DNA from 3 places in the Streptosporangium amethystogenes subsp. fukuiense genome. Region 2 is predicted to be linked to each of the others. Evidence: predicted binding sites of a transcription regulator. Region 2 holds the regulator's gene; each other region holds the start of a gene.

Region 1 (7,431 bases), 6.6 Mb from region 2:
ACCACGGTCGCCGAGCGGCTCAAACCCGAGTCGCTGTTCCATCGCTACACCGCCTTCCGCGAGGGACTGGGCATGGAGGTGCTGCCGCTCACCGGTGGTGACGGCCACACCTTCGGCACCCTGGCGCAGCGCCTGCGCGCCGGGCTCCCGGTCGCCCTGCCCGCCGAGCGGGACCTGACCGCGAACGGTGTCGAGGTGCAGTTCTTCGGCTCGTCCACACGGATGCCCGCCGGTCCCGGCCTGCTGGCCGTGCACACCGGGGCCGCCCTCATCCCGGCGATCCCCTACTTCAGGGGGACCGGCTGGGGCCTGCAGTTCCACGAGGAGATCGCGATCCCGGCCGAGGGCACCAGGAAGGAGAAGGTGGCCGTCGTCACGCAGAGCCTCGCGGGCGTCTTCGAGAAGGGCATCGCCGAGCACCCCGAGGACTGGCACATGCTCCAGCGCCTCTGGCTCGAGGACCTGGAGCCCAGGGGATGAGGATCGGCATCGTCTGCCCCTACACGTGGGACGTGCCGGGCGGAGTCCAGGTGCACATCCGCGATCTCACGGAGGCGCTCACCGAGGAGGGCCACCATGTCTCGGTGATCGCCCCCGCCGCGGACAACGCCCCGCTGCCCCCGTACGTGACCTCGGCGGGCCGCGCGGTTCCGGTGCCCTTCAACGGGTCGGTGGCCAGGCTGTCGTTCGGGTTCCTGTCGGCGAACCGGGTGCGCCGCTGGGTGCGCGAGGGCGCCTTCGACGTGCTGCACGTGCACGAACCGGCCATCCCCTCGCTGGGACTGCTCGCCTGCTGGGTGGCCAGGGGGCCGATCGTGGCCACCTTCCACGCCTCGTACGGCAACTCCCGGTCCCTCTCGGTCACGGCCTCGGTGCTGATGAGCGCGCTGGAGAAGATCACCGGCCGGATCGCCGTGTCCGACGCGGCCAGGAAGACCCTGGTCGAGTTCATGGGCGGCGACGCCGTGCTCATTCCCAACGGGGTGACGGTCGACCGCTACGCCGAGGGCGAGCCGCTGCCCGGCTGGGACCAGGGCGAGGTGATCGGCTTTCTCGGCAGGATGGACGAGCCGCGCAAGGGCCTGCCGGTGCTGCTGGAGGCGTTCGTCCTGCTGGCCGCCGAGCGGCCGGCGCTGCGACTGCTCCTGGCCGGGCCGGGTGACGCCGCCGAGGTGCTGGAGCGCGTCCCGGCCGCCCTCCACGACCGGATCGGCCTGCTCGGCATGGTCAGCGAGGAGGACAAGGTGCGCGCATACCACACGGTCGACGTCTTCTGCGCGCCCAACCTGGGGGGCGAGAGCTTCGGCATCGTGCTGACCGAGGCGATGTCGGCCGGCGCGGCGATCCTGGCGAGCGACATCCCGGCCTTCCGCAAGGTGCTCGACGACGGCCAGGCGGGAGCGCTGTTCGAGACGGGCAACGCCGAGTCGCTCGCCCGCCGGGCCGCCGAACTGCTCGACGACCCCGCGCGCCGGGCCAGGCTGTCACAGGAGGCCCGCGCCGCCGTGCGGAAGTACGACTGGTCGACGGTCGCCCGTGACGTCCTGCGGGTCTACGAGACGGTGGCGAGCTCGGCCGGGGTCGAGGAGGACGCCGAGGGCGCTGAGGGCGCCGAGGGCACCGAGGGCGTGGGGAGTGACGAGGGCACGGTGACGAGCAGGGGCTGGGCCGAGGGGAACGACACGCCGTGACGACCACGCTGATCCTGGTGGTGGGCGCCGTCGTGGTGCTCTGCGCCGTCTACATCTCCTGGCGGGCGGGCCGGCTCGACCGGCTGCACATCCGGCTGGAGCTGGCCCGCGAGTCCCTGGACGCCGCCCTGGTGCGGCGGACCGCAGTCAGCCTGGAGCTGGCCGCCTCCCGGCTGCTGGACCCGGCGACGAGCCTGGTGCTGGCCGCGGCCGCCCACGAGGCCCGTACGGCGGGCCCCGAGGAGCGTGAGCACGCCGAGAGCGACCTGTCGCGCGCCCTGCGGGCCGTCGTCGACCAGGAGCGCTTCCGCGACCGGCTGGCCGACACCGCGGCGGGTTCCGAGCTGCTGGAGGAACTGGGGGCCGCGGTGGCCAAGGTCCTCTACTCCCGCCGGTTCTACAACAACGCGGTGGGCGTGACCCGCGCGGCGCAACGCCGCTGGCTGGCCCGCACGCTGCGGCTGGCCGGGCATACCGAGTATCCGGGCTTCTTCGAGATCGACGATGCGCCGCCGAAGGCGCTGGCCGCCGAATAAGCCGCACACAAACTGGAGTAACTGACAAGTCGGACACCGGTAGGCTCTTGGCGGTTTGTGGCTGACTTGAGGAGATGAATCGTGCGGGTTTCTCGGATGATCGCCGTCACGCTGGCGGGAGTCGCGGCTCTCGCGCCGGTCGCGGCCTGTTCCTCCGACAAGCCCGCGCCGGCGGGCAATCCGGTGGCGGGTGAGCCGAGTGCGGCTCCGACCCCCACGCCCGAGCCGACGCACCCCTTCACCGGGCTGCCGGGCGCGGCCCGCAGGCCGGTGCTCGCAGCGAAGATCGAGAACACCTCGGCGGGCAAACCGCAGCTCGGCCTCAAAAGCGCGGACATCGTCTACATCGAGCAGGTCGAGGCGGGCCTGACCCGGCTGATGGCGATCTTCTCCTCCAAGATCCCGGCCAAGATCGGCCCGGTTCGCAGCGCCCGCATCTCCGACCTGCACATCGTCCCGCAGTTCGGCAGGCCCGCCTTCGCCTACTCGGGCGCGCAGACCAAGATGCTCCCCCTCATCGCCGAGGCGTCGCTGTTCGACGTCTCCGACAGCCGGGCGCCGGGCGCCTATTTCCGGCAGGAAGGACGCTTCGCCCCCTACAACCTGTTCGCCAACACCAGGCAGCTGCTGACCGAGGCGCCCAAGGCGAGCAGGGCCAAGGACATCGGACTCACCTTCGGCGACGCCCCCGAGGGCGGCGTGCCGCGGAAGGCGTACAGCGTGAAGTACCCGGCGGCCCGTTTCACCTTCGCCTGGTCGCAGGCGGCGGGCAAGTGGCTGATCTGGCAGGACGGCAAGAAGGACATGGCGGCCGAGGGCGGTCAGCTCGGCGCGCCCACGATCGTCGTGCAGTACACCAAGACGGAGCGCTCGGAGTTTCACGACAAGAACCAGAGCTACACGCCGCTGGTGCACAGCACGGGCAAGGGCAGGGCGATCGTGCTCCGCGACGGGCAGGCGTTCAAGGCCCGCTGGTCACGGGAGACGGAGAAGGACGGCACCGTCTTCACCACGGAGACGGGGGAGCCGATGAACTTCGCTCCCGGTCAGGTCTGGATCGCGCTGGCCTCCGCCAAACCCGTCATTCCCTGACGCGCGAGTGCTACATGATGTTCAAGAAGATCAGCTAAGAACGACAAGACGGCGTGTAGGGGGCATCCTGCCCAGCGCCTACGATGGAAGCGTAGTGGCCGTCCGGCGCGGGCGGCCCGTGATCCGCAGCCGTCGTGAGGTAGAGACCGTGTCCAGCAGCACGCCCGAAGTCAGCGATACCACCGTCACCGGAACCGCCCGGGTCAAGCGCGGCATGGCAGAGATGCTCAAGGGCGGCGTCATCATGGACGTCGTCAACGCCGAGCAGGCCAAGATCGCCGAGGACGCCGGTGCCGTGGCCGTCATGGCCCTCGAACGGGTACCCGCCGACATCCGCGCCCAGGGCGGCGTCTCCAGGATGAGCGACCCCGACATGATCGACGGCATCATCGCCGCCGTCTCGATCCCGGTCATGGCCAAGGCGCGCATCGGCCACTTCGTCGAGGCCCGGGTGCTCCAGTCGCTCGGGGTCGACTACATCGACGAGTCCGAGGTGCTCACCCCGGCCGACTACGCCAACCACATCGACAAGTGGCAGTTCACCGTGCCCTTCGTCTGTGGCGCGACCAACCTGGGCGAGGCGCTGCGCCGCATCACCGAGGGCGCGGCGATGATCCGCTCCAAGGGTGAGGCGGGCACCGGCGACGTCTCCAACGCCACCACCCACATGCGCAAGATCAGGGGCGAGATCAAGCGCCTGACCTCGTTGCCCGCCGACGAGCTCTATGTCGCGGCCAAGGAGCTCCAGGCGCCGTACGAGTTGGTGGCCGAGGTCGCCAAGACCGGCAAGCTGCCGGTCGTGCTGTTCACCGCCGGTGGCATCGCCACCCCGGCCGACGCCGCGATGATGATGCAGCTCGGCGCCGAGGGCGTGTTCGTCGGCTCGGGCATCTTCAAGTCCGGCAACCCCGCCGAGCGCGCCGCCGCGATCGTCAAGGCCACCACCTTCCACGACGACCCCGACGTCATCGCGAAGGTCTCCCGTGGTCTGGGCGAGGCCATGGTCGGCATCAACGTCGACGACATCCCGGCCCCGCACCGGCTGGCCGAGCGCGGCTGGTAGCGGAACCCAGGGAAACCGGCGGAGAGGCGGCCTCCTCGACGGAGGCCGCCTCTCTGGCGGTAGAAGGGCCGGCCAGGAAGGCCCAAGGCTGGCTATGAACCAGTTTGGGGTGATCTGGGAGGTGGCCATACCCTAAAAAGGCTGTTTCATTTCCAGGGGAAGGACCATTGGTGACCATCGTCCCCACGATCGGCGTGTTCGCGCTCCAAGGCGACGTGCGTGAGCACGTGCGCGCGCTGGAGGCCGTGGGCGCCAGAGCGGTCGCGGTACGGCGCCCCCACGAGCTGGAGGCGGTCGACGGCCTCGTCATCCCGGGCGGCGAGTCCACCACGATGTGGAAGCTCGCCGAGACCTTTGAACTGCTCGAACCGCTCCGGATGCGGATCAAGGCGGGTATGCCCGCCTATGGCTCCTGCGCCGGCATGATCATGCTGGCGGACCGGATCGAGGGCGGCATCGAGGGCCAGCAGACGATCGGCGGCATCGACATGGTCGTCCGGCGCAACGCCTTCGGCCGCCAGGTCGACTCCTTCGAGGCCGACATCGACTTCGCCGGCCGCGGTGCCATGCGGGCGGTCTTCATTCGCGCCCCCTGGGTGGAATCCGTGGGTTCGGGGGTCGAAGTGCTGGCGTTGGCCGAACCTGGAGATAGGATCGTCGCGGTCCGTCAAGGACCGCTGCTCGCCACATCCTTCCACCCGGAGATTACCGGGGATGTTGGTGTGCATTCATATTTCGCTGAGATGGTGAGGGAGCTCTAGGGGATGTCCGGCCACTCCAAATGGGCGACGACGAAGCACAAGAAGGCGGCGCTTGACTCCAAGCGCGGCAAGCTGTTCGCCAAGCTCATCAAGAACATCGAGGTCGCGGCACGGACGGGCGGCCCCGATCCGGACGGCAACCCGACGCTGTACGACGCCATCACCAAGGCGCGCAAGAGCTCGGTTCCGATCGACAACATCGAGCGCGCCCGCAAGCGCGGTGGCGGCCTGGAGGCCGGCGGCGCCGACTGGCAGACCATCATGTACGAGGGCTACGCCCCCGGCGGCGTCGCGGTGCTGATCGAGTGCCTCACCGACAACCGCAACCGGGCGGCCTCCGAGGTCCGTGTCGCGCTGACCCGCAACGGCGGTTCGCTGGCCGACCCGGGTTCGGTGTCCTACATGTTCAACCGCAAGGGCGTCGTGCTCGTCCCCAAGGGCGAGCTGGGTGAGGACGACGTGCTGACCGCGGTCCTCGACGCGGGCGCCGAGGAGGTCAACGACCTGGGGGACCAGTTCGAGGTCGTCTCCGAGGCCACCGACCTCGTGCCGGTCCGCAAGGCCCTGCAGGAGGCCGGGATCGACTACGACTCGGCCGAGTCCGGCTTCATGCCGACGATGAACGTCCCGCTCGACGAGGACGGCGCCCGCAAGGTCTTCAGGCTGATCGACGCCCTTGAGGACAGTGACGACGTGCAGAACGTCTGGGCCAACTTCGACGTCTCCGACGAGGTCATGGAGAAGCTCGACGCGTGATCTCGCGCTCGGCGTTCCCGTCGCGGAACTCCGGGCGGTGACCGCCGCTGACACTTCCCGCGGGCCCCGCGAGGGCCGTGCGCGACGTGCTCCCAGGCGGTAGAGTCTGGCACCGAACAGGTGTTCGGTGAGCGGAGGCGTGCCGGTGCGATTGCCCGAACTGCGGGTCATGGGGGTCGATCCCGGGCTTACCCGATGCGGGCTCGGCGCCGTCGAGGGGAGACCGGGCGCGCCGCTGAGCCTGGTCAAGGTCGGGGTGGTCCGAACCCCCGCCGACGACGAGATCGGCGCCCGGCTGGTGGCGATCGAGGCCGGCATAGAGCAGTGGCTCGACGAGCTCGAACCCGACGCGGTGGCCGTGGAACGGGTCTTCGCCCAGCACAACCTCAGGACGGTGATGGGCACCGCGCAGGCCTCCGCCGTGGCGATCCTGTGCGCCTCCCGCAGGGGGCTGCCGGTCGCCCTGCACACGCCGTCCGAGGTCAAGGCGGCGATCACCGGCAGCGGCACGGCCGACAAGCAGCAGGTCGGCACGATGGTGACCCGGCTGCTGCGGCTGGACGCCATGCCCAAGCCCGCCGACGCCGCCGACGCGCTCGCCCTCGCGATCTGCCACGTGTGGCGGGGCGGAGCCCAGAGCAGGCTGGCCGAGGCCGCGGCGAAGGCCGCGAGCGGCCCCGGCACGACCGCCGCGGCCTACTTCCGCGGCCGGGGCAGGGCCGGATACCCGAGAGGAACCACGAAGTGATCGCCTCGGTGCGAGGACAGGTGACCGTGATCGCCCCCGACGGGGCGGTCGTCGAGGTGGGCGGGGTGGGAGTGCTCGTGCACTGCACGCCGGGCACGCTGGCGACGCTCAGAACAGGCGAGGAGGCCCGGCTGGCCACCTCGCTGGTGGTCCGCGAGGAGTCGCTGACGCTGTTCGGCTTCGCCACCGACGACGAGCGCGGGATCTTCGAGATGCTGCAGACGGCCAACGGGGTCGGCCCCAAGGTCGCCCTGGCGATGCTGGCCGTGCACACCCCCAACGCGCTCAGGGTGGCCGTGGCCACCGCCGACGTCAAGGCGCTGACCAGGGTCCCCGGGGTGGGCCCGAAAGGCGCCCAGCGGATCATCGTCGATCTCAAGGGCAAGCTCGGCACGCCCGAGGAGGCGGTCAACGCCGCGCTCAACGGCCGCGCCGCCGCGCCCGTCTGGCGCAATCAGGTCCACTCCGGCCTGGTCGGCCTGGGTTACTCGGTACGGGACGCGGACGAGGCGGTCGCCGCCGTCGAGCCCCGGGCCGAGGCCGAACTGGCCGAGGGCCGCACCCCGCAGGTGGCGGCGCTGCTCAAGGCGGCACTCAGCGCGCTGAGCACGCGATGAGAGGCTCGACGGCGAAGGCGCGGCGGCCGGAGCGTGGGCGCCTCCGCCGTACGGTGAGCGGAGGTGGGACGGCGTGAGTTTCGAACGGGATCTGGTGTCGCCGGACGCCGAGGGCGACGAGAGGAACATCGAGGCGGCGCTGCGGCCCAAGCGGCTCGATGAGTTCA
Region 2 (7,431 bases):
CGCCCCCGTCAGGGGAGGCGCCGGGAACGGCGCCCGCTGAGGCGTCGCCGAAATGGGCGGCGGGGCTGTCCGCGGGAGAGCCTGACCAGGAGGAGGGGAACGTCGACGTCTGTGCCTCGGCGAAACCCTGGTTTCCGGTGGGGGGAGCGGGCGGCCAGGTGGCGCCGGACGCCGGAGGGGTGGGCGGCCAGCCGGTGTTCTCCGCCGGCGGAGTGGGCGGCCACACGCTGTTCTCCACCGGCCGAGCCGGAGGGCGGCCGGAGGCGTCGCGCGGGAGTGCGCCCTGCCACGCCTCACCCCCACCGGGAGCCTGCTGCCCGCGAGCGTCCCCCTGCGGGCCTGACGGGTGCGTCCGGCCGTCGTTCTGCGGGTTGGATGCCTGCGCCCAGCCGTCGTGCGAGGGTGCGGTGGCCTGTGCCCAGCCGTTGCCGCCCGGGGAGGCCTGGCCCAGCGGGTCCGACTGGGGAACGGGGCCGGATTGCGGCCACCCGTTGCCGGGGGAGGACGGATTCTGGCCGTCGGCGCCGCCCTGCGGGCCGGACGTCTGTGACCAGCCGTCCCCCTGTGACGGGGTGGGCTGCGGCCACCCGTTGCCGGGGGAGGACGGATTCTGGCCGTCGGCGCCGCCCTGCGGGCCGGAGGCCTGTGCCCAGTTGTCGTTCCGCGGGCTGAAAGCCTGTGCCCAGCTGTCGTTCTGGGGGCTCGTGGCCTGTGCCCAGCCATCGCCGGGGGAGGTCTGTGCCCAGCCGTCGTTCTGGGGGGCCGACGCCTGTGCCCAGCCGTTGTTCTGCGGGTCGGAGGCCTGTGCCCAGCTGTCGTTCTGGGGGCTCGTGGCCTGTGCCCAGCCGTTGTTCTGCGGGTCGGAGGCCTGTGCCCAACCGTCGTTCTGCGGAGCCAATGCCTGTGCCCAACCGTCGTTCTGGGGGGCCGACGCCTGCGCCCAGCCGTTGTTCTGCGGATCGGAGGCCTGAGACCAGCCCCCGCCGGGGGAGGTCTGGCCGGGCGAACCGGCCTGTGGATCGGAGACGCGCTGCCCCCCGCCGGGCGAGGTCTGCCAGGAGCCGTTGCCGCTCTGTGGCTCCTCCTGCGGGCGGGGGAGCCGGGGGCCGGTGCCGAGAGGGTCGTTCGTCCACGAGGGTGACGGTTCGGCAGCCTCCGGCCATGCCGGAGGCAGGTGGGACTGGCTGGACTGCTCCGAGGCCATGCTTTCCTTACCTCCCGCGTGGGTGCCCGAATTAGGCGTATTGGGCATGATCTCACGTGAGACGGGGGGGCTCGCAGGGAAACTGGAGAACGCCCCTCTGAACTGGAGTCCGGTTGGGTCGGTCGGCGGGTCCTGCATGGGCAGGCCGACCTCCAACGGATCCGGGCCCCGCCCCGGCTCTACTGAATGTGCCACGGTGAAAAGAGTAAACGCGAAGGACGTACGAGGTCACAACAGGTGCATAGCCATCGGGTCTCGTTCGCTCCGGCGAGTGCGGAAATCCTCATTCTGCCGACCTGCTCGGACGGCTGTCTCCTGTTTGCCGCGATCGGGTCTGTTTCCCCAGGCCACGAATACGCCTTGCGGGCTGCGATAGTCTTGCTCTATGCGTGCCGCGACCCTGCTTATCGGGCCGCATCGGCCTCCCCGTCCCTGAGCGCCCTGCCGATGCGGCCGCCCTCCGCGTGAGCGGGGGGTTTTTGCATTGGGCCAGGCGGGTCAGACCATCCACGCAGACATACCCGAGGGAAAATCGACGTGAGCGAGCGAGCCGACATGCAGAGCGACGAGCAGCACTATGACCCGCAGGCCCTGCAGGTCAAGTGGCAGCGCAGGTGGGAGGAACTGGACCCCTTCCGGGCCTCCGACGACCCCGCCGACCCGCGTGAGCGGCGCTACATGCTCGACATGTTCTCCTACCCCTCGGGCGACCTGCACATGGGGCACGCCGAGGTGTTCGCCCTGGGCGACGTCATCTCCCGCTACTGGGTCCAGCGCGGCTACAACGTGCTGCACCCCGTCGGCTGGGACTCCTTCGGCCTGCCCGCCGAGAACGCCGCGATCAAGCACAACGCGCACCCGGCGGAGTGGACCTACGCCAACATCGAGACCCAGGCCAACTCCTATCGGCGCTACGCGATCTCCTTCGACTGGTCCCGCCGCCTGCACACCAGCGACACCTCGTACTACAAATGGACCCAGTGGCTGTTCAACCGCTTCTTCGAGCGTGATCTGGCCTACCGCAAGGGCGGCCTGGTCAACTGGTGCCCGAACGACCAGACCGTGCTGGCCAACGAACAGGTCAAGGACGGCAGGTGCGAACGCTGCGGCGCCGAGGTCGTCCGCCGTGAGCTGACCCAGTGGTATTTCAAGATCACTGATTACGCCGACCGGCTGCTGGACGACATGGCCCTGCTGGAGGGCGGCTGGTCCGAGCGCGTGCTGACCATGCAGCGCAACTGGATCGGCCGATCCGAGGGCGCCGACGTCAACTTCGTGATCGAGGGCCGTGACGAGCCGGTCACCGTCTACACCACCCGTCCCGACACCCTGTACGGCGCCACCTTCTTCGTGGTCGCCCCGGACGCGCCGCTGGCCGAGGAGATCGTCACCGACGACCGGCGCGAGGCGTTCGAAGCGTACCGGGTTGAGGTGTCCAAGCTGTCCGACATCGACCGGTTGTCCACCGAGAAGGAGAAGACCGGCGTCTTCCTGGGCCGGTACGCGATCAACCCGGTCAACGGGGAGCGCATGCCGGTCTGGGCGGCCGACTACGTGCTGTCCGACTACGGTCATGGCGCGATCATGGCCGTGCCCGCGCACGACCAGCGCGACCTGGACTTCGCCCGTGCCTTCGACCTGCCGGTACGGGTCGTCGTGCACACCGGTCTGGCCGACCCCGGTGAGACCGGCATCGCCACCGCCGGGGACGGTGCGATGGTCAACTCCGGCCCGCTGGACGGCCTGACCAAGGCCGACGCGATCAGGAAGATCATCGAGGTGCTGAGCGAGCGGGGCACCGGCCACTTCACGGTGAACTTCCGGCTGCGCGACTGGCTGCTGTCCCGCCAGCGCTTCTGGGGCTGCCCGATCCCGATCATCCACTGCGCCGACTGCGGCGAGGTCCCCGTCCCCGACGACCAGTTGCCCGTCACCCTGCCCGACATGCGCGGCGAGGCCCTGGCGCCCAAGGGCGTCTCCCCGCTGGCCTCGGCCGAGGAGTGGGTCAACGTCTCCTGTCCCAAGTGCGGCGGCCCGGCCAGGCGCGACACCGACACGATGGACACCTTCGTCGACTCCTCGTGGTACTTCCTGCGCTACGTCGACCCCTCCTACGAGGACGGCCCGTTCGACGTCGAGCGCGTCCGCAGGTGGGGCCCGATCGACCAGTACATCGGCGGCGTCGAGCATGCCGTGCTGCACCTGCTGTACGCCAGGTTCTTCACGAAGGTCCTGCACGACATGGGCATGGTCGACTTCGTCGAGCCTTTCACCCGCCTGCTGAACCAGGGGCAGGTCATCAACCAGGGCAAGGCGATGTCCAAGTCGCTGGGCAACGGCGTCGACCTGGGTGAGCAGATCGACGCCTACGGTGTCGACGCGGTCAGGCTGACCGTCGTCTTCGCCGGCCCGCCCGAGGACGACATCGACTGGGCCGACGTCTCGCCGGCCGCGTCCCAGAAGTTCCTGGCCCGGGCGTTCCGCGTGATGGTCGAGGCGGGGGCGGCCTCCGCTCCCGGCGTCGACTTCGCAGGTGGCGACCTGAACCTGCGTAAGGTCGTGCACCGCACGGTCGACGAGGTCACCAGGCTGGTCGAATCGCACCGCTTCAACGTCGCGGTGGCCCGGATGATGGAGCTGACGAGCGCGACCCGCAAGGCCATCGACTCCGGGCCCGGCGCCGCCGACCCTGCGGTCAGGGAGGCCGCGGAGACGCTGGCGGTCATGCTCTCCCTGGTCGCGCCGTACGCGGCCGAGGAGGGCTGGGAGCGGCTGGGACACAGCGGCTCGGTCGCACACGCGGGCTGGCCGGCGGCGGACCCGGCGCTGCTGGTCCAGGACTCCGTCACCTGCGTCGTCCAGGTCGCGGGCAAGGTGCGCGACCGGTTGGAGGTCTCCCCGGAGATCTCCGAGGCGGACCTGGAGGCACTGGCGCTGGCGTCGGAGAAGGTCCAGGCGTTCCTGCCCGGCGGCACGCCGCGTAAGGTCATCGTGCGCGCGCCCAAGCTGGTCAACATCGTCCCGTAGACGTTCGAGCGGGGCGCCCGTCCGGCGGGCGCCCCGAGTCGTTCATGGGCGAACCGGGGGTCGGCTCATCCGGCCTGGGCGGTGTCGTCTGTTCGTCGTGCCGTCACCTGAGAAAACGCCGGGCGACCGGCACCCCGACGTCGGGGTGCCGGTCGCCCGGCGTGTCGTGCGTTCTTGGGCGCGTGCCTCAGAGCTTGCGGAGGACCGCCACGACCTTGCCGAGCACGGTGGCCTCGTCACCCGGGATCGGGTCGTAGTTGGGGTTGTGCGGGACCAGCCAGACGTGGCCGTCCCTGCGCTTGAAGGTCTTGACCGTGGCCTCGCCGTCGATCATCGCCGCGACCACGTCACCGTTGTCGGCCACCGGCTGCTGGCGTACGACCACCCAGTCGCCGTTGGCGATGGCGGCCTCGATCATCGAGTCTCCGGTCACCTGGAGGAGGAAGAGCGTGCCCTCGCCGACGAGCTGCTTGGGCAGGGCGAAGACGTCCTCGATGCTCTCCTCGGCGAGGATCGGACCACCGGCGGCGATCCGGCCGACAAGTGGCACGTAGGCGGCGGTCGGGCGGCTGACCGGGGTCTCGTCCTCGCCGGAGTCGGGATCCACCCACAGCACGGGCTCCCCGGGCAGGCGCACCTCCAGAGCACGGGGGCGGTGCGGGTCACGCCGCAGGTAGCCCTTGCGCTGCAAAGCCGTCAACTGGTGCGACACGCTGGAGGTGCTGGTGAGCTGCACCGCCTCACCGATCTCCCGCATGGACGGCGGATAACCGCGCTGCTGCACGGAGTCGCGGATCACCTCAAGGATCTTCCGCTGCCTGGGGGTGAGGCCAAGGGAGTCACGCCTTCGCACCGCCAGGTCGCTGGCGGCCGAACCGTTCTCGTTGTGCTGGCTCATACGAACTCCTCGCCTCCCGGTCTGTATCTGATGTGTCGCACACAGCGACCATACAACGGCCGAAGATCATATTCAAACAATTGTTCGAATGTCCTCGATATCGGCGACGCCGTGGTGTACAACATCGTACGGGAGTTCGATCGACATCGTGTTCGATTCGCCGATCTTTCTTCGACATGTGTTCGGCCAGGTCGAGGGGATGGGGGCCACCGTGAAACCGACCGCGACGACACCACGATCCATGACCGTGCCGAGATCCCGGACCGCGCGGCGATCGCCGGGGGCACCGCTGCTTCGCCTCGTGCCGCCACCGAGATCGGAGCCCGCTCCCGCGCCGGAATCCGGCAGGGGGGCCGGGGCGGGGCGGAGCCCGGAAGGCGGAAGGGGGCCGGGGCGGCCCGGACGCGAGCGGGCGGCCGGGCGGCCGCGGGAGCCGGAGGCCGGGTGCGAGCCGACGTCGGGACTCGGGCGTGAAGTGAGGCGGAGGCGAGGGCAGGGGCCTCGGCAGGGACCCCGTCAGGGGCTTGGCCGGGGGGCGCAGGGGCGGGCGCCTGGGGCGGGAGCGGTTCGTGCGGGCGTCCGCCGCCCGGGTGCCGCCCGGCCCCGGACCGCCGGGCGGCCGCTCCGGCTCACCCGGCGTGGGAGGATCGTGGCGGTGACGGTGCTCGTGCTGTTCACCCTGGGGGCGCTCTGGCTCGGCGGGCGCATCGACACGGCCCTGGCGGGCGAGCGGACAGGTCATGAGGGCCTGTCCCGGATCACGGTGCACGCGGGCGACACGCTGTGGGAGATCGCGGACGCACTGGCGCCGGAGGGCGACGCCGGTCGGACGGTCCGCCGCATCATGGACCTCAACGGGCTGGCCGGCTCCGAGGTCCGGCCCGGAACCCGGCTCTACCTCCCCGAGGGCCTCATCCGCTGAGAAGGGGCGTGCTCCGTGGGGCGCGTGGGATTGGCCGGCCGGGTTCGGGGAAGGCGTGGGCGAGCCGTACGGGAGGGTTCGACAGGGGTCCTGCCTGACATATCGTCTGGGGCGCGTGTGAGGGAAGGGGCGCGTGAGGCGGGAGGGCGTCGCCCGAGGGGCGACACGCCGAGACGTGACGGCTGATCAGCGACTTCGTGTGGCGAGGGCCTTTCAACTTGCGTTCATGGTCGCGCACTTCTACCGTTAGACCACAACATCTAGTGGCTGCACCGCAACACTTCACCACAGATTGTGTTTCCATTACCGCCTCTCGACTATTCGAGGGGCGTGCGCGAGCGTCTCGTCATGCGCGCCATGGGGCAGGTGAGGTGGGTGAGCCACTCTCGCAGCTCAAGGAGGCGACGCGCGTGCACTGTCCGTTCTGTCGTCATCCGGACACGCGAGTCATCGACAGCAGGGCGACCGAGGACGGCGGCGCCATCCGCCGCAGGCGCACATGTCCGGAGTGCGGGCGCAGGTTCACCACGCAGGAGACGGTCCTGCTCATGGTGAGCAAGCGCAGTGGCGTGACGGAGCCGTTCTTCAGGGACAAGGTGATCGCCGGGGTCCGGCGGGCCTGCCAGGGGCGCCCCGTCGGAGAGGACTCCCTGGCGCAGTTGGGCCAGCGGGTCGAGGAGAGCATCCGGGCCACCGGATGCGCCGAGATCGCGGCCCACGAGGTCGGGCTGGCGATCCTGGGGCCACTTCGCGAACTGGACGAGGTGGCGTACCTGCGGTTCGCCTCCGTCTACCGGGGATTCGAGACCCTGGCCGACTTCGAGGCGGAGATCGAGCAGCTCCGGGCGGGGCGCTCCAGCGAGCAAGACTGAGAAAGACCCCGGGCGCCGGGGGTGAGCGGCGTGTTGGTGTGGTCCGATATGAGGGCTCGCGGAGCCCCAGGAGGGGGAAGTCATGACGGAGACCGCCGGCGCGGTGGCACGTGGGAGCAAGCGGCCGCGCAAGGGCCTGAGGATGAAGCGCATCTTCACCACCCCAGGCGTGCACCCCTATGACGAGCTGTCCTGGGAGCGCCGCGACGTCGTCATGACCAACTGGCGCGACGGCTCGGTCAACTTCGAGCAGCGTGGCGTCGAGTTCCCCGAGTCGTGGTCGGTCAACGCCGCCAACATCGTGACCACCAAGTACTTCCGCGGCGCGGTCGGCACCCCGCAGCGGGAGTGGAGCCTCAAGCAGCTGATCGACCGGGTGGTGGGCGTCTACACCCGTACGGCGGTCGAGCACGGCTACTTCGCCGCCGAGGAGGACGTGGAGATCTTCGACCACGAGCTCAAGCACGCTCTGGTCAACCAGGTCTTCAGCTTCAACTCCCCCGTCTGG
Region 3 (7,431 bases), 5.9 Mb from region 2:
GGTGAGCGCGGTGTCCTTGAGCGACTCGCCCTTGGAGACGCTGGATCCCTTGGCGGAGAAGTTGATGACGTCCGCCGACAGGCGCTTGGCCGCGGCCTCGAAGGAGATCCTGGTCCGGGTGGAGTCCTCGAAGAAGAGGTTCACCACGGTGCGGCCCCGCAGGGTGGGGAGCTTCTTGATGGAACGTTCCGAGATCTTCGCCAGCTCGTCCGCGGTGTCCAGGATGAGCAGGGCGTCGTCACGGGTCAGATCGGCCGCCGAGATCAGGTGCCGCTTCACCGGCCCTCCTCCTTCAGCAGCAGGACCGCGTCGCGGCCGTCGTTCTCCTCCAGGTAGACCTTGACGCTCTCGGACTTGGAGGTCGGCAGGTTCTTGCCCACGTAGTCGGGGCGGATGGGCAGCTCGCGGTGGCCGCGGTCGACCAGGGTGGCGAGTTGCACGGCCTGCGGGCGGCCCAGGTCGTTGAGCGCGTCGAGCGCGGCACGGACCGTGCGGCCGGAGTAGAGGACGTCGTCGACGAGGACGACGGTCCTGCCGTCGATGCCGTCGGCGGGCAGTTCGGTGCGGCCCAGCGCGCGGGCGGGACGCAGGCGCAGGTCGTCTCGGTACATCGTGACGTCGAGGGAGCCGACGGGCACGGAACGGCCCTCGAACTGCTTGATGTGGGCGGCCAGGCGGCGGGCCAGGTGGACCCCGCGCGTGGGGATGCCCAGCAGGACGACGTTCTCGCCGCCCTTGGTCCGTTCAAGGATCTCGTGGGAGATGCGGACCAGGGCCCGGTTGATATCGGGCTGCTCGAGAACGGCGCGCGCACCGCTCAGCGCATGCGAAATGGCATCGGTCAAGGAGTAACACCACCTTTCCCGCCTCACAGGACGGGTCTTAAAGGAAGTCAGCGCTCTTACGTTACCAGCCGTTCGAAGGCTCGCCCTGACCGGCCCCACCTCGGCGGATGCCGGACACCGCCCCAGGGATCTTCCCAAAAGTGAATAAATATCGTGATCTTCACTGACTTCCCATGGTTCTGGCGGGTATGCGCTTTAGATCCGTACCAACGCGAGGTATGGCGAGCGCGCCCACGGAGACCCACAGAGGCCCACAGAGACCCACGGTGTCCGGGGCGCCGCCCTCCCGACTCTCTCGTCACCAGCCGCGAAGGAAGAGAAATGGCCTTTCACGTCGACTCCGAGGTCGGCCGGCTCCACCAGGTCCTGCTTCATCGGCCCGAACTCGCCCTGAAACGGCTCACGCCCTCGAACAAGGACGACTTCCTCTTCGACGACGTGCTGTGGGTGCAGCGCGCGGTGGAGGAGCACGAGGAGTGGCAGAGGCTCCTGGTCGACCAGGGGGTCACCGTCCACATGCTCTCCGACCTGCTCCACGAGACCGTCGAGATCCCCCAGGCGCGCAAGCACATCCTGGACGGCATCGCCGACGAACGCTACTTCGGCCCGATGGCCGTCGACGCCATCCGCAACGCGCTGGACTCGATGGACTCCACGATGCTCCAGCGCTATCTCACCGGCGGCATCACCAAGCGCGAACTGGTGGACATGGGCACCGATCCCAAAAGCCTCGCCTTCCACACGCTCAGGCCGGACGACTTCGTCCTGCCCCCGCTGCCCAACCACCTGTTCACCCGCGACACCTCCTGCTGGATCTACGACGGCGTCTCGATCAACGCGATGAGGAAGAAGGCCCGCCGCCGCGAGACGGTCAACATGGAGGCGATCTACCGCTACCACCCCGCCTTCGCCTCCGGCTACGACCGGCCCGAGGAGGGCGGCTACCACGTCTGGATGCCCGGCATCCCCGCGGCTCCGGCCACCATCGAGGGCGGCGACGTGCTCGTCATCGGCCGGGGCGCGGTGCTGGTGGGGATCAGCGAGCGCACCCAGCCGCAGGCTGTCGAGATGCTCGCGCGGAGCCTGTTCGCGAAGGGCGCCGCGACCAGGATCGTCGCGCTGGACATGCCGAAGGCGCGGGCCTTCATGCACCTGGACACGGTGATGACCAACGTGGACGTCGGGGTGTTCACCAAGTTCGCGGGGCTGGGCATGCTGCCCTCCTACACCGTCGAGCCCGGCGACAACGAGAAGGAACTCAAGATCACCGACCATCCCCCCGAGGACATGCACAGAGCCATCGCGCGGGCCGTCGGCCTGGACGACATCAAGGTCCTCAGCGCGACACAGGACGTGTACGCCTCCGAACGGGAGCAGTGGGACGACGGCTGTAACGTGCTGGCCCTGCGACCCGGCGTGGTCGTGGCCTACGAGCGCAACACCACCACCAACAACCACCTGCGCCGCAACGGGATAGAGGTCATCACGATCCGGGGCAGCGAGCTCGGCAGGGGCCGGGGCGGCCCGCGCTGCATGAGCTGCCCGCTGGAACGCGACGGCGTCTGAGCCCTCCCGGCGGCCGGGCGGATCGCCGCCACGAAAGGCACCGCCGAGGTGAGGAGCCCGGCTCGCCCGCCTCCGCCGCCCGCGTCCCGATCGGGGCGTCGGGCGAGGCAGGCGGCCGCCGGCGGGCCGCCGCGGAGACGGCACCGGCGAGCCTCGACCGGCATGCGGGCACACCGCCGATCCGCACCGTCCGGATGGACGGGATCGTCGCACCGGGTATTCCTCCCGGCCGCGTCGTCGAAGATCATACTCTTGTCGCCGCACCCGAAGATGATGTTGCCCGAATCCTCCGGAAGAAGCCAGAATCCAGCGAAAATCCCGTAAAAACTAGAGGTTTCGCGATGCACGGTAGGACAACTACCGCGTTTGAGGCGGACCACATCGGACCGGATTCGACATCTTTTTTCCAATCAGCTTGACCTTAGGCGCCCACAGCTTTACCGTCACTGTCCGTAACCACACCTCGTGGCGTTATCGGGTGAACCCTGACGCACCGGTCATCGAAGACGCCTCCCCGGGCGCCAACCCGGTGACCGGGGCATAAGTTGCGAGGTAGCACAATCAAGTTGAGAGCAGTACATACAGAGCCGGGGGGCCACACCATGCCGTCTGAGTACGCCAAGTCGCTGGGTGCACGACTCCGCGCCATTCGCACCCAGCAGGGCCTGTCCCTGCATGGAGTCGAAGAGAAGTCCCGCGGGCGCTGGAAGGCGGTCGTCGTGGGCTCCTACGAGCGTGGCGACCGTGCCGTCACCGTGCAGAAGCTTGCCGAGCTGGCCGATTTCTACGGGGTGCCGGTCTCGGAGTTGCTGCCCGGAGGGGCTGCCCCCAGCCCGCTGGGCCCGACACCGAAACTTGTGATCGATCTTGAGCGCCTTGCCCAGCTCCCCAAGGAGAAGGCCGGTGCGCTTGCCCGCTACGCGGCCACCATCCAGAGCCAGCGCGGCGACTACAACGGCAAAGTGCTGTCCATCCGCCAGGAGGACCTCCGCTCCCTTGCCGTGATCTATGACAAGTCCCCCAGCGAGCTCACCGAGGAGCTCATCGGCTGGGGAGTCCTGGACCCCGAGGCGCGCCGCGCCGTCGAGTCCTTCTGACCGTCTGACCGGTCGTGGGTGCGCCGGAACCGGCGTGCCCACCCCGCCCCGCCCCGAAAAATCTTGCTCTCAGCAGAACGTTGGCTGCATTCCGCCCCGGCCCACGGCCACTGTGGTAGGAAAAGGCAAACATTCGATTGGCGAGATACGGTGGACATGACTTCGGGAGATGATCGGCTCGATCACTCTCGGCCGCGCCCAAAAAGCCGCCTCCACTCGGTCATGGTGTCGCTGGGATCGACCAAGACGCGCACCTTCCTGCGGTTGCTGGCGTCGATCGGCACCACCGGGACTCAGGACACCCTGAAGCTGCTGCCGTTCGTCGTCATGGCCGTGGTGGCCGTGATCGACTTCGGCTCGGGCCCCACGTCCGGCCTTCTCCCGCTGCTCGCCCTCGGCCCGGCCTTCGCCAGTGTGGCCTGCGGCCTGGCCCGCACCACCGTGATCGGCGTCGTCGCCCTGGTGCTGTGCGTCGCGCTCGGCCTCTACAACGACATCCTCTGGACACCGCGTACCAACATCACCATGTTCGCCATCCTCGGCGTCACCGTGGCCAGCGTGCTGGCCAGCGCCGGGCGGCTGCGCCACGAACGCCAGCTCGCCGACGTGCGCTCGGTGGCCGAGGCCGCCCAGCGGGTGCTGCTGCGCCCTGTGCCCCGCCGCGCCGGTCCCGGCATAGGCGTGGCCGTCTCGTACACCTCCGCCACGGCCGAGGCCAGGATCGGCGGTGACCTGTACGAGGTCGTCACCACCCCGCACGGGGTCCGGATCATCGTGGGAGACGTGCAGGGCAAGGGCCTGGAAGCGGTGGAGACCGCGGCCGTGGTGCTCGGCGCCTTCCGGGAGGCGGCCCACGACGAGAAGAAGCTCCAGGGCGTCGTGGCACGGCTGGAGAAGGCACTGACCCGCGAGTTGTCCGGCGAGCAGTTCGTGACCGCCGTGCTGGCCGAGATCCGTGGCGGTTCCACCATCGCCGTCATCAACTGCGGCCACCCCCCGCCCATGGTGCTGGACGCCGAGGGCACGATCTGGTTCGCCGACCCGCCGGATGAGGCCCTGCCGCTGGGCATGAGCGCACTACAGGCCAGCAAGCCGCAGCCGCACCACATCCCTTTCGAGCCGGGAGACCAGGTCCTCTTCTACACCGACGGGGTCATCGAGGCGCGCAACGGGTTCGGCGAGTTCTACCCGCTGCCGGAGCGGGCGCACCTGCTGGACGGTGAGGACGACCCTCAGGGGTCGCTGGACGCGCTCCGCGCGGACCTGCTCCAGCACGTGGGCAGACCGCTGGGCGACGACGCCGCCATGCTCCTGCTGCGCCACCGCGCCGTCCAGGAGAACTCCTCGGCGGCGTAGACCGCCGCGGGTCCTGCCCGCCGAGGCCGGCCGGACGGCGCCCCCCGCGTCGTCGACGGTCACCGCGACACCGTCCGGCCGACCCTCGCCAGGACGGAGAGGAACCCTAGCCCGCCAGGGGGACGTGGCCGGGGAGCACGGGTTGCGCCGGCACCCCGAGCAGGTTCTCGACCTCGACGACGAAGCGCTCCGCCTCGGAGATGAGCTCCTCGGCGTCTCGCGACGACACCGTGCGGGTCAGCCCCGCCTCGGCGGCGGCCCGCTTGGCCGCGCTCGTCTCGAAGTAGGGCGCCCACTCGGCCAGCCGGGGCTCGGCCTCGGGGAGCAACTCCCAGGCGCTGCGCAGCCTGCGCCTGCGGCCCTGCATGGGACGGGGTCGCGCGGCCAGGACGGCGGCGGCCGCCCTGAGCGCCGCGAGGTGGGCCGCGACATAACGAGCGGCGGAGGTCCGGGCGGCGGCGGCCTCTTCGAGGCAGTCACGCGCGTCTGTGAGGTGCGCTCGCACCGTGGGGGAGAGTCGGGGCCCACCGGAATCGCCGAGCCGAGGGGTCATGTGCGTCAGCCTCCTTGGTCGCAAGCGGCTCCCGGCGTTTTCACCGGCGGTGTCAACATTCGCAGACCCCACCGACAAATCCACCGGGTGGCCGGACGAGGAGCTTCCCCTCTCCCCGTCCGCCCCGACCTGGGCCCGATCGTCTCCTCCGACGACGTGGATCCGGCCGACCACCCTGGACACGGGTTACCAGACCCGCGTCATTACATCGAACATAAATTCGACCACTAATACTGTCAAGTAAAACAGCGAACAAAAGTTCGATCTTCCGATATGACAGACATGACGGAGGCCCCGGGAGATCTCCGTCTCCCGGGGCCTCCGCTCGCCGAGCGCCGATCCGCCCGCCGGTTCGCCCGATCCGCCGCGCTACCGGGCGAACCTGCCCCGGACGTGCACCGGCACCCCGGTGCCGAGCAGACCGGGAAGGACCTCCGCCACGTGCATCGGCAACCGGACACAGCCGTGGGAGGCGGGTGCCAGCGGCACCGACAGCGCGCCGTGGAAGGCGATGCCGCCGTTGAAGAAGATCGGGTTGTAGAGCTGGCCCAGGTAGGACTTGTGCCAGCCGTCCCTGCGCCAGGTGGTCTTGTAGTCGCCCGTCGGCGTGCGGGCGTCGCCGCAGAACCGCTGGGTCTTTCCCTCCCAGGTGGCCGTCTCGCAGTAGGCGATCCCACTGCCCGAGGAGGTGTGGCTGATCAGCCGCACCGCGCCGTCGACGTAGAGGACCATCACCTGGGTGGCGAGGTTCACCTCCACCCGGGTCGGCTTACCCCCGGGGACGAGCACCTTCGGCGCCAGCGGACTCTCCAGGGCCTGCCAGGTCCTGCGCGCCACCGTGCTGGTCGGCGAGATGCCGTTGACCTTCTGGAAGGCCCAGATCGCGGTCAGGGTCGCACCGCCGTAGCGGCCGTCGATCCTGCCCGGGGCGTAGCCGAGCTCGGCCAGCCTCTCCTGGAGCGCCTTCACCGGGGCGCCCTTCGCGCCGAGCCTGAGCGTCTTGCCCGGTGCGACGAACCGGGACGCCTCGGTCCTCGTCGCGACGGCCGGCGCGGCCGAGACCGCGGCCTGGGCCTCGGCGACGCCCGCGGAAAGGGTGACGCCCACGGAAGAGAGGAGCACGGCCCCCGCCGTCATCAGCGCGGCCGCTCCCAGCCGCTGTCCAACCCCCACTTTCCATCAACTCCTCATATCACTATGGATCAGGTCAAGGGACCATAGCGCACGGGTTCCCCGTGCAAGCGACCGGTTATGAAGCGGAAATCAACGGTCAACCCGTTTAGAGTGGCCAGGTGCCAGAAAAGTTGCATCCGAACGTTGAGAAAGTCGCCGCCGTGCTCCGTGAGCACGCCGTCCCCGGCGAGATCGTCACCTTCGCCGAGGCCACCCCGACCGCCGCCAGCGCCGCCGCGCAGCTCGGCTGCGAGGTCGGCGCCATCGCCAACAGCCTGATATTCGACGCCGACGGCGAGCCGCTCCTGGTACTGACCAGCGGAGCCCACCGGGTCGACACCGACCTGATCGCCGGGACGGCCGGTGTGGCGAAGGTGAAGCGCGCCGACCCCGCCTTCGTGCGGGCGGCCACCGGCCAGGTCATCGGCGGCGTCGCCCCGGTCGGCCACCCCGCCCCGGTCAGGACGCTGGTCGACACCTGGCTGGGCAAGTACGACGTCGTCTGGGCCGCCGCCGGCCACCCGCACACCGTCTTCCCGACCTCCTTCGACGAGCTCGTCCGCATCACCGGCGGAGTCCCCGTCGAGGTCGAGTGACCGCGATCCGGCGATGACCCGCGTCATGTCCTCCCTGCTAGGGTGCGACGCGTGATCGGACTGCGACGGATCGGCCCCGACGAGTTCACGCTCCGGTTGGACGCGGTCCTTGACGTCTACACCGAGGCGATGAACCCGCCCGCCGACCAGATCGCCGGTCGCAAGGCGATCATGGGGAGCCACGCCACCAACCCCGCCTTCACCTGCCTGTTCGCCGAGCTCTCCGACGGCACCCCGATAGGCAT

What was found. Region 2 encodes LexA, which represses DNA repair genes until DNA is damaged. Its sites were predicted from a motif close to TCGAACANNTGTTCGA; they were not measured.
Region 1: a site for LexA is predicted at 6,012-6,027, ahead of ruvC (crossover junction endodeoxyribonuclease RuvC). Genes of this name have one in related genera too.
Region 3: a site for LexA is predicted at 5,666-5,681, ahead of ACFQVD_RS17285 (SAV_6107 family HEPN domain-containing protein). Genes of this name have one in related genera too.

What each region holds. Positions count from the first base shown of each region.
Region 1 is NZ_JBHTEE010000001.1:3,379,265-3,386,695, reverse strand. It holds gene ACFQVD_RS14800 (phosphatidylinositol mannoside acyltransferase) at 1-480, shown strand, start outside; gene ACFQVD_RS14795 (glycosyltransferase family 4 protein) at 477-1,691, shown strand; gene ACFQVD_RS14790 (hypothetical protein) at 1,688-2,227, shown strand; gene ACFQVD_RS14785 (DUF3048 domain-containing protein) at 2,309-3,319, shown strand; gene pdxS (pyridoxal 5'-phosphate synthase lyase subunit PdxS) at 3,468-4,382, shown strand; gene pdxT (pyridoxal 5'-phosphate synthase glutaminase subunit PdxT) at 4,553-5,143, shown strand; gene ACFQVD_RS14770 (YebC/PmpR family DNA-binding transcriptional regulator) at 5,147-5,899, shown strand; gene ruvC (crossover junction endodeoxyribonuclease RuvC) at 6,060-6,647, shown strand; gene ruvA (Holliday junction branch migration protein RuvA) at 6,644-7,264, shown strand; gene ruvB (Holliday junction branch migration DNA helicase RuvB) at 7,338-7,431, shown strand, end outside.
Region 2 is NZ_JBHTEE010000001.1:9,953,422-9,960,852, forward strand. It holds gene ACFQVD_RS44195 (hypothetical protein) at 1-1,204, opposite strand, end outside; gene leuS (leucine--tRNA ligase) at 1,760-4,231, shown strand; gene lexA (transcriptional repressor LexA) at 4,419-5,129, opposite strand; gene ACFQVD_RS44210 (LysM peptidoglycan-binding domain-containing protein) at 5,785-6,051, shown strand; gene nrdR (transcriptional regulator NrdR) at 6,462-6,923, shown strand; gene ACFQVD_RS44220 (vitamin B12-dependent ribonucleotide reductase) at 7,006-7,431, shown strand, end outside.
Region 3 is NZ_JBHTEE010000001.1:4,095,855-4,103,285, forward strand. It holds gene ACFQVD_RS17260 (aspartate carbamoyltransferase catalytic subunit) at 1-279, opposite strand, end outside; gene pyrR (bifunctional pyr operon transcriptional regulator/uracil phosphoribosyltransferase PyrR) at 276-845, opposite strand; gene ACFQVD_RS17270 (arginine deiminase) at 1,167-2,411, shown strand; gene bldD (transcriptional regulator BldD) at 3,014-3,508, shown strand; gene ACFQVD_RS17280 (PP2C family protein-serine/threonine phosphatase) at 3,731-4,864, shown strand; gene ACFQVD_RS17285 (SAV_6107 family HEPN domain-containing protein) at 4,971-5,417, opposite strand; gene ACFQVD_RS17290 (L,D-transpeptidase family protein) at 5,787-6,590, opposite strand; gene ACFQVD_RS17295 (YbaK/EbsC family protein) at 6,710-7,186, shown strand; gene ACFQVD_RS17300 (GNAT family N-acetyltransferase) at 7,238-7,431, shown strand, end outside.